Regions from separate parts of the Peptostreptococcus sp. genome, predicted to be linked through region 2. Evidence: riboswitches for the same ligand, from Rfam matches in the RefSeq annotation. Region 2 holds a riboswitch; the other holds the start of a gene.
What was found. Region 2 has a riboswitch for lysine ahead of ACW6OJ_RS02985 (aspartate kinase). Riboswitches for the same ligand answer to the same signal wherever they lie in the genome.
Positions count from the first base shown of each region.

Region 1: linked by a shared signal. The riboswitch ahead of ACW6OJ_RS04965 (Na+/H+ antiporter NhaC family protein) and the one ahead of ACW6OJ_RS02985 (aspartate kinase) in region 2 are both predicted to bind lysine.

Region 1 covers NZ_CDRRTB010000045.1:7,358-12,340, forward strand. Annotated here, with positions in the region: gene ACW6OJ_RS04960 (hypothetical protein) at 119-703, shown strand; gene ACW6OJ_RS04965 (Na+/H+ antiporter NhaC family protein) at 800-2,560, opposite strand; lysine riboswitch at 2,676-2,843, opposite strand; gene ACW6OJ_RS04970 (SH3 domain-containing protein) at 2,945-4,438, opposite strand; gene ACW6OJ_RS04975 (MarR family winged helix-turn-helix transcriptional regulator) at 4,766-4,983, shown strand, end outside.
Region 2 covers NZ_CDRRTB010000018.1:10,873-15,855, forward strand. Annotated here, with positions in the region: gene ACW6OJ_RS02980 (aspartate-semialdehyde dehydrogenase) at 1-478, opposite strand, end outside; gene ACW6OJ_RS02985 (aspartate kinase) at 626-1,831, opposite strand; lysine riboswitch at 2,119-2,294, opposite strand; gene ACW6OJ_RS02990 (exodeoxyribonuclease III) at 2,451-3,278, opposite strand; gene tuf (elongation factor Tu) at 3,570-4,763, opposite strand; gene fusA (elongation factor G) at 4,979-4,983, opposite strand, start outside.

The DNA.
Region 1 (4,983 bases), on a different contig from region 2:
TTTCATTTTTTTGTTTGAATATCATATAAGCCTATTTTATCATTATTAGTAGAAAATATCCATACATACCCTTATAATATATGTTATAATATTCAGGAATAAGTAGAGGAGGTCAACCATGTCTAATAAACAAATAACTTTTAAGGAGCTACTTGAACCAGTAAATTCAAATGATGTAAAAATATCTGAAAAGATAAATAAAACTAATAGAAAAAACGCTTCAAAAGAAGAACTTTTAAAGAATATATCTGGTAAGTCAACAAGTAAAACAAGACCTAAGCGTCTTAGCTCTCAGGATAATAAAGCTAATACAAAAGCCAAGACTTCTACTAAAGCCAGGGCTACAAGTGATACTAAGACCCTAAAAAATGCTAGCATCGCAAAAGTAGCTAAGACTACCAGTAAGAATAAAACCTCAAGGGTTAGCTTTACCCAAGATGAATTGGACAAGCTATGTGAAGTATATGACTGGTATATGGCTATCAAAGACCTTGACCCTTTAAAGCAAGTAAAACAAATTGAAAATACAAATATTAAAATAGAGGAAGATATTATAAAGCAAGCCAAAAAGGTCTCCATAACTATTGACCAGGATGTATGGGAAAACTTCTCTACCCTAGCTACAAATATCTCTCAAAAAAAAGGACCCCTACTTACTGAGATACTAAAAGAGTACCTTTTAAAGCACAGGGATCTATACTAAGTTCAACTAGAATATTTCTAATAAAAAAGATCGATAACACCCCCCATTAGGGGGGATTTTTTATGCCATCGACCTAAAATTCAAATTTTTATTTAATTAGAAGTGGATTCCTTCCTTGGCTAACTTAGCTTCAAATTCCTTATCATCAACATCAATCCTCTTACCAATTATTCTAAGTCCTACTGCAGATGCAGCTATGGCAACTGGTAATACGATATAGTATGGAACACCCATACCTGCTGGTAAATAACCAAATAATATAGTTATAACACATATAAAGATAGCATAAGGCATCTGTGTATTAACATGGTCAATGTGGTGACAACCAGCACCCATTGATGATAGTATTGTAGTGTCTGAAATCGGTGAACAATGGTCGCCGAATATAGCACCTGTCAATACTGCTGAAGTTGCTACTACTACATAACTCATATCTGGTGATAGTGAGTGTGCTAGTGGTATTGCTAGAGGCATCAAGATACCCATAGTACCATAGGCTGTACCAGTTGAGAAAGATATAATAGCACCTAGTATAAAAATAATACTTGGTAATAGGAATGGTGGTATTGATCCAGATAAGTATCTGATAAGGAACTTAGCTGTTCCAACTTCCTTGATTACTGAACTTAGAGACCAAGCAAGTATCAGGATAACACCTGTAATCATCAAAGTCTTCATACCATCTACCCAAACTTCAATTGCTTCAGACATTGTATAGATTTTCTTAATCTTTGCAATGATTATTGAAACAATAGATGAGAATATAGCAGACTGGAATAGTGCAACAGAAGCATCAGAAGATGAGAAGCACTGTCTTACTGAAGAGAATGAGAAAGGACTCGCATTAATTGACGCTATTAAAGCTGTATCTTTTCCACCCATTATAGTTGAGTAACCACTATAGTAGAATGCTATTAGCGAACTGACAATCAATACACCTATAGGTATGATTGCATTCCAAACACTTAGCTTAACACCTTCCTTTGGTGCCATATCATCTAATTCTTCAACACCCTGGTCTAGGTCAGTTGTTACATTCTGTCTTCTTCTTGCTATATATTCTGCCCTTCTCATTGGTCCAAATTCTCTAGCCATATAAGCTGTAATCAAAATGAAGGCCAAGATTAATATATTATAGAACCTATATGGTATAGTACTTAAGAATACACCAAAGGCATCTGTATCTACATGTATACTATTAAAAGCATCGTGTATCAAACCAACTTCCAAACCTATCCAAGTTGATATGATAGCCAAACCTGCTATTGGAGCAGCTGTTGCATCTATTACAAAGGCAAGCTTTTCTCTAGATATATTCATTTTGTCGAATACCGGTCTCATTATAGGACCAACGATTAGTGAGTTGGCATAGTCATCGAAGAATACTAGGATTCCTAATAACCAAGATATTGTCTGGGCACCCTTTGCTGTCTTTGCTCTTTTGGCAAGTGCTTCAGCTACAGCCTTTGCTCCACCCATCTTACCTACTAGGTTAATAACACCACCTATACATAATACCTGTAAAACTATACCTGCATTCCATGGATCTGCTAGTGAGTGTAGGGCCCTAGATATGAAATCAAGGAAGGCCAATACTATACCAGATAAGACTCCCTTACCCGATGATAGCTGTAGTATTAGAGATCCTGACATAACCCCCAAAAATAAAGATATAACAACATTTCTTGTAATGAATGCCAAGACAATTGCTAGCAATGGCGGTATAACTGTTATAATTCCTAATTTTAATGAATTCGCCTGCGCTATCTGATCAATTTCTGCGGCATACGATGGCACTGCCATCAAGATTGTCATCATTAATGTGACGATCAAAATTCTTAAACTTCTTCTGTTCATAATAACCTCCTATAAAATATAATTCATTTTTGTAATATCCTCAATAGAAGATTTATTGACACCAAGTAATATAAAAAACGTCTCGGATGGACATCCGAGACGTTTGAAAACATACTCAAATGATAGCCCAACACAAATACTTGTGACAGTGATACGCATATTCTACGTACCCCCAGCTATACAAGCCTAAAGCTGCTTGTATGCTTCGGCAATTGTTCCTTTCCTTGTGGATGCTTTAACCCTTTTATCAAGTACTAATAACAAGTGCGCCTCTACCTTCTATATTCAATTACTAACGCTAGTATACACTATGTAATAAAAACTTGCAAGCCCTTTTCTGCTTTTATTTCAAATTTTTAACAAGTCTATCGTATTTTGCAACATCTACCTATACTTTGGTATATTATAGCTCATTGATCCTATATTATTTGAGTAAGCTGCTATATCAGCCATCTTATTGGCAATAGCACTTGGCCACCTTACATCAGATGCATACTGGTGGTAAATAATACTTGGATTCCACTTCATGCTGTATAGGGTATTCTGATTGTACTTGCTGCTATGAATATACCTACTAGCAATCCAAGAAGCTGCTCCATCTATACCAGACGCTACACTTGTCCAACCATTATTATAGGCTGTAGCACTACCACCTGCAAGAGCATTACCATCTACAGCTCCAATACCAAAGAAATTATAAACAGTCTTTCCATTATATACAGTTCCTTGGGCTAGTTTTGAAGTTCCATAGCCAGTCTCTATCATTGAATGGGCCACCAGGTATAATACATTTATATTATTCTTCTTAGCCGCATCTATAAAGGCCTGCCCCTGGTTATAAAATACATTACCAGACTTACAGTACTTAGCTAAATATGCATTCAGCTGGCCAGCTGTTATATCTTCTGTATACCTATCTAGCAAGGCAAACTGCATGATAGTAGATGCATCCATATGTCTAGATGGATCCATGTATGACTTTAACTCATCTCTTGTTACCTTTCTCCAACCACCTGCAGTTAAGGTATTTAAAGCCTTAGACATCTGCATATCAACATGTGCGTCAAGTGTCATACCCATATCTATGTAGTTGGTATTTCCAGTTGAAACATTAGCCTGACTCTTGCTTGTACTTATGCTTAAATCTTCATTTTCAATATTATTGTCCTGATCTGGATTTTCAACTTCTCCTGTATCCTTTAGGTAATAAGAGGATACATAGCCTACATATCCATTATAACGGACCTTGTTCCAACCATTTGTAGAAGAGATATATTCAACCATATCACCCTTACTTAGGTCTGCTAGCTTTTCACTTAACAAATTGGCAGACTTTCTTATACTTAGGTTATTAGCCATAACCATCATTTTACTACCTACACTTGTCTTAGAAGTAGCTGATGAACCAGATAAAAACCTAGTTGAAAGATAGCCAGTTTTTCCATTGAATGATACCTTGGTCCAGGCAGATCCTTCTTCAATAACAGTTACCTTATCACCCTTTTTTAAGACCTGGATGACCGCAGACTTAGTATTAGCTTCCTTCCTAAAGTTCAGGGTATCACTAGTCACAGTCTTTGTAGTAGTAGCTGGACTAGTCTTTATATTATTAACTGTTTCAGACTTCTCTGCTATAGCAGATTCCTGAACCCAACCATCTTTATTATTAAATTTAATATTAACCCAAGAATCCTTCTTAGAAAGTATCTCAACTTCGTCTCCCTTCTTCAAGACAAACTTAACACTTTCATTCGAACCTGGGTTTACTCTTATATTTACATATTCGTAATTAATTACACCAACCTGTCCGGCTGCGAAAGCTGAAGCACCAAATAGTGGCAAAACAGCCAAAGCAGATAAACCTATTTTAATATTCAAAAAAACACTTCCTTTCTGAGTACTTTAACCATTATAGCAAATAATTACAAATTTGTAAACATGATAAGTTACAGAAAAGTAACATCTTTGAGTTTTTTTATTTTTATCAATTATAAATAATATATTTAAGAATGTATTTTTTTCTGTTTTTTTACAATAAATTGTAACCTCCTATATTTTATTGAAAAAAGCTCTTTAAATCATGCTTAAGATGTGATACAATTAATATATGAAATGTGTTCTAAAGTAGTTTTTTTTATGATATTGCATTTCAGTATAATATTCATTTTATGGATATTTAATTTTATATAAAAGGAGGAGACGAAAATGGAAGATAGAGGGTTGGCACTACTTTTACTTGAGAATTTTAATAGGTTCGATAACCTGATTAAAAATGTCACAAACACAGGTATGAAGAAAATTCAGAAGCTTACTTCTAAGCAGTTCTTTACATTGCAGCAGATTAGTAAGTATGAGAAAATTGAGCTTAAAAACCTGAGCAAAGATCTTTATGTCTCTACATCAAGTCTATGCATCCTTCTTAA
Region 2 (4,983 bases):
TACCTGACCCTGATACAGCCTGGTAGGTAGTATAGGCTATCCTCTTTACTCCATATTCATCTATCAATGGCTTTAGTGGTACTACTGACTGGATAGTCGAGCAGTTTGGATTTGCTATTATTCTTCTCTCTAGCTTTGGATAGTTGCACTCAGGAACTATCAGGTCTATGTCCTCCTGCATTCTCCATGCACTTGAGTTGTCTATTACTATGACACCATGCTCTTCAGCTATAGGTGCAAACTTCAATGAAGTCGACCCTCCTGCTGAGAAAATCGCATAGTCTATATCCTTATCAAATGAATGTTCATTTAGTTCCTCTACTACTACATCCTGGCCTCTGAACTGTAAGACCTTTCCTGCTGACCTGGCTGATGCCATTAAATATATATTGTCTACCCTTAGGTTACTTTCTCCCAAGCGCTCTATCATCTTAGTTCCTACTACACCTGTTGCTCCAACTATTGCAAAATTTGCCATACTAACATCTCCCTTACATAAGTATTATTTAAAAAATTCTATCATATTTCCTATTGCTTATCTTGCTTATCTACCTAATTTTATCTTAAAACCTCATCTTCCTATCTTCTATTTCTTTCCTATCAAATCCATCATCCATAGGTTAGGCTATATATTGAACTCCTTACATAGCAATATAACTGCCTTTTCAGATATGTCCTTGTCTATAGCATAGGATATTGATATTTCAGATGTTGTTACCTGGTAGAAGTTGATTCCATTTGAGCATAGAAGCCTAAAGGCTCTTGCTGCAACACCACTTACATCCCTCATGCCTGAACCTACTATACTTACCTTGGCACAATCTGTACGGATTGAATACCTTATGCCTTTAAATTCTTCCTTTAAGCTATCTAGGATCTGGTTCAAGAAGTTCCTATCAGTGTCCTTACAAGTGAAGGAAACATTCATATCCTCACCCGATACTATCTGACTGATCATATCAATATTTACACTGAACCTATCAAGCTGGTTGAATAGCTCCTCTACAAAGTTCGTTCCTATATCACTACAAGTCAAGGTAACGTGTAGTATATCCCTATCTAGTGCTACTCCTGTAACAACCTTCTTTTCTAGTAAGTCTGTATTTGCCATAATCCAAGTTCCTTTCGTATCTGATAATGTTTTTGCTAAATATAGTGGTACATTGTAATTTTTCGCTATTTCAACACAGCGTGTTTCTAGAACTCCTGCACCTAGGGCTGATAGCTCTAGCATTTCCTCGTAGCTTACCTGACTTAGCTGTCTTGCTGCCTTATATATTCTAGGGTCTGTACCAAAGACACCTGTCACATCTGTATATATCTCACAAGAGGCCCCTATTGCTGCTGCCAGAGCAACTGCCGATGTATCGGATCCTCCCCTTCCTAGGGTTGTGATTTCTAGGTTTTCATTATATCCCTGGAAGCCTGCAACTACCAGTATATCAAATTCCTCTAGCTGACCATTTAAAAAATCCGCATCAATATCTGCTATCCTGCTCTTTGTATGCTGGCCAAAGGTCTTGATTCCTGCCTGTATTCCCGTCAATGACCTTGCCCTTACACCCAGCTCATTTAGGGTAATGGCCATTAGGGAGATTGTATTTTGCTCGCCTATTGCTAGTAGGGTATCTAGTTCTCTGACATCTGGATTGTCAGTTATCTTCTCAACCTGCTTTAGTAACTCATCTGTAGTCTTTCCCATAGCTGATACTACGACAATTAGCTTTTCATTATTCTCTATCCTTTTTTTCAGGTAGGTCGAAATATCCTTTATCTTATCAATAGTTCCTACTGAACTTCCCCCGAATTTTAGTACTGAAACTTGTTTCATAAACTCATCCTCCATTAATGCACAATAATCATAATAAATTATTTTAATTAACTAATAGGAATATATGCCCTTCTAGTATTTTTTAATAAAAAAGGCAAATGTAGTTAGTCCACATTTGCCTGAAAGTTTTAAATCCTGTATATATTTTTCCTATACCTAGGCCTTCTCCAAGAAAACCCCTTATAAGCTATATACTATATAATCGACATATTATGGCTAGCTCTCCATTAAAAAAGACAAATGTAGGTAGCCTACATTTGTCTATAATATTCACATAACATGACAATCTACTGGCTAGCCCTCCATTATACTCCTATAATGACAGAACAAAAACTCTTAATCCTTGTTCCAACAATACCTGCAAAGCACTACAAGTATTATTTCGGCAACATCCCCTTTCAAAGTAAACTGCTTGCTTTCATTATCTACTCCTACTCTTGTCAGTCGCGCCTCTATCCTATTTATTAAGTTAATAGTTATTATATAGCATAGACAGGCTTTTGTAAAGCCTTATTTCCCATTTATTAGCAATTAATACTAATAAAAAATAAAGTCCTTGAAAAAAGAAGGTGGAATAAGTCCAACCTTCCATCTCCAATACTATAAATTAATCTCCTATTTAGAATTCTACTTCTAGAAGAATTGGTGCATGGTCCTGCCTCTCTCCAGAGTCTACCATTTCTGATACCCTTACCTTGTCAGCCACATCCTGGCTGACTATCCAATAGTCGATTCTCCAGCCCGTATTGTTCACCTTGCTAGTCTTTACCCTCTGAGCCCACCATGAATATACCTCTTCTATATCTCCGTGGACATGCCTAAAGGTATCTACAAACCCCCTAGCAAGCAGGTTTGTAAAGCCCTCTCTTTCCTCATCAGTAAAGCCTGGTGACCTATGGTTAGAAGCTGGGTTGGCTAGGTCTATTTCCTTGTGGGCAACATTGTAGTCCCCACATGCAAGTACAGGCTTGTTCTTGGCTAGACCCTCAAGATAGTCTGCATACTTTTTATCCCATTCCTGCCTATCCTCTAGTCTCTTTAGGCCATCACCAGCATTTGGTGTATAGACCTGTGTTACATAGCATGAATCTAGCTCAAGAGTAATAATCCTACCCTCGGAGTCCATCGTACATGGAGCCCCTATTTCAGGATATGTAGCCTTTATATCCATCCCCTTCCTATATAGGAACATGGTACCAGCATATCCCTTTCTAGCAGGCTCTACAGATGACCTCCAAACATGGTTATAGCCAGGGAATATTTCCTCTAGACACTCTATATGCTTTTTAGTTGGTCCCTTAGCTGATAACTTAGTCTCCTGTAGAGCTATAATGTCCGCATCCATACTGGCTAGCTTTTTTAGGACATCCCTTGACAGTAGGGCTCTTGCAGAGTCACTCGTTAGGGCTGCATTTAAAGAATCTATGTTCCAAGAAATTAACTTCATACTTACCTCCTAATATTCCTTTTACTTAATCATACTTATAGTATTAGTTTCATTTTTTTGTTTGCCTGAGCAAACCCCATTACCTACTATTATACCCAATAATAGCTAATCAATACTAGCTATAGGAAAAATATTATATAACTTCTGGCCTATTTAATAGGGCTTTATTAATAGATAGACTTGTAGCTGCTTGTATTTACTAAGGACAATCTAGCCACCTAAGCTTAGGTCACCTATTTCTACAAAAAAAGAGAGTGCAAGCACTCTCTTTATATATATCAAATAATATAATTATTCAATTATAGAAGCAACAACTCCAGAAGCTACTGTTCTACCACCTTCTCTGATGGCGAATCTAAGACCTTCTTCAACACATATAGAGTTGATTAGGTCAACTTCGATTGTTACGTTGTCACCAGGCATAACCATTTCTATACCTTCTGGTAGCTTACACTCACCAGTTACGTCAGTTGTTCTGAAGTAGAACTGTGGTCTATATCCATCGAAGAAAGGAGTATGTCTACCACCTTCTTCTTTCTTAAGAACGTAGATTTCTGCAGTGAACTTAGTATGAGCTTTAACTGTTCCTGGCTGAGCAAGAACCTGTCCTCTTTCGATTTCGTCTCTCTGAACACCTCTTAGTAGAGCACCGATGTTATCACCAGCTTCTGCCTGATCTAGTAACTTTCTGAACATTTCTACTCCTGTTACTACAACCTTTCTTGGTTCATCAGCCAAACCAACTAGTTCAACTTCATCAGAAACCTTAAGAACACCTCTTTCAACTCTACCAGTTGCAACTGTACCTCTACCAGTGATTGAGAATACGTCTTCTACTGGCATTAGGAATGGCTTGTCAACATCTCTTTCTGGAGATGGGATATATTCGTCTATAATGTTGTAGAATTCTATTATCTTTTCTCCCCATTCAGAATCTGGGTCTTCAAGAGCCATTAGAGCAGAACCTCTAACTATTGGAGTATCATCTCCTGGGAAATCATATTCGTTAAGTAGTTCTCTAACTTCCATTTCAACTAGTTCTAGAAGTTCGTCGTCATCTACCATATCACACTTGTTTAGGAATACAACGATGTAAGGAACACCAACCTGTCTAGAAAGTAGGATATGTTCTCTTGTCTGAGGCATTGGACCATCTGTTGCAGCAACAACTAGGATAGCACCGTCCATCTGAGCAGCACCTGTGATCATGTTCTTAACATAGTCAGCATGTCCTGGGCAGTCAACGTGAGCATAGTGTCTAGCTGGAGTTTCATATTCAACGTGAGCAGTAGAGATAGTGATACCTCTTTCTCTTTCTTCTGGCGCCTTGTCTATGTTGGCGAAGTCTACCGCTTCACCTAACTGATACTTGTTGTGTAATGTCTTTGTTATAGCTGCTGTTAATGTAGTCTTACCGTGGTCAACGTGACCGATTGTACCAATATTAACATGTGGCTTACTTCTTTCAAATTTAGCTTTTGCCATTTTAAGTTTCCTCCCTTAAGAAATAAATTATTTATTAATTGGAGGGCGGAATCCACCCCCCTTTTTATTCTTTATAAGTATATCACTTTTATACTTATTTTTCAACAATTCATTAAAAATCTGATAATTTTTTAAGTCTATAAGCGATTTTTTCGCTTTTTTTTACTTTTTTAGCTTAAATATCTAACCAATTGGCTTAAGTTAGCCTTTTGTGACTACT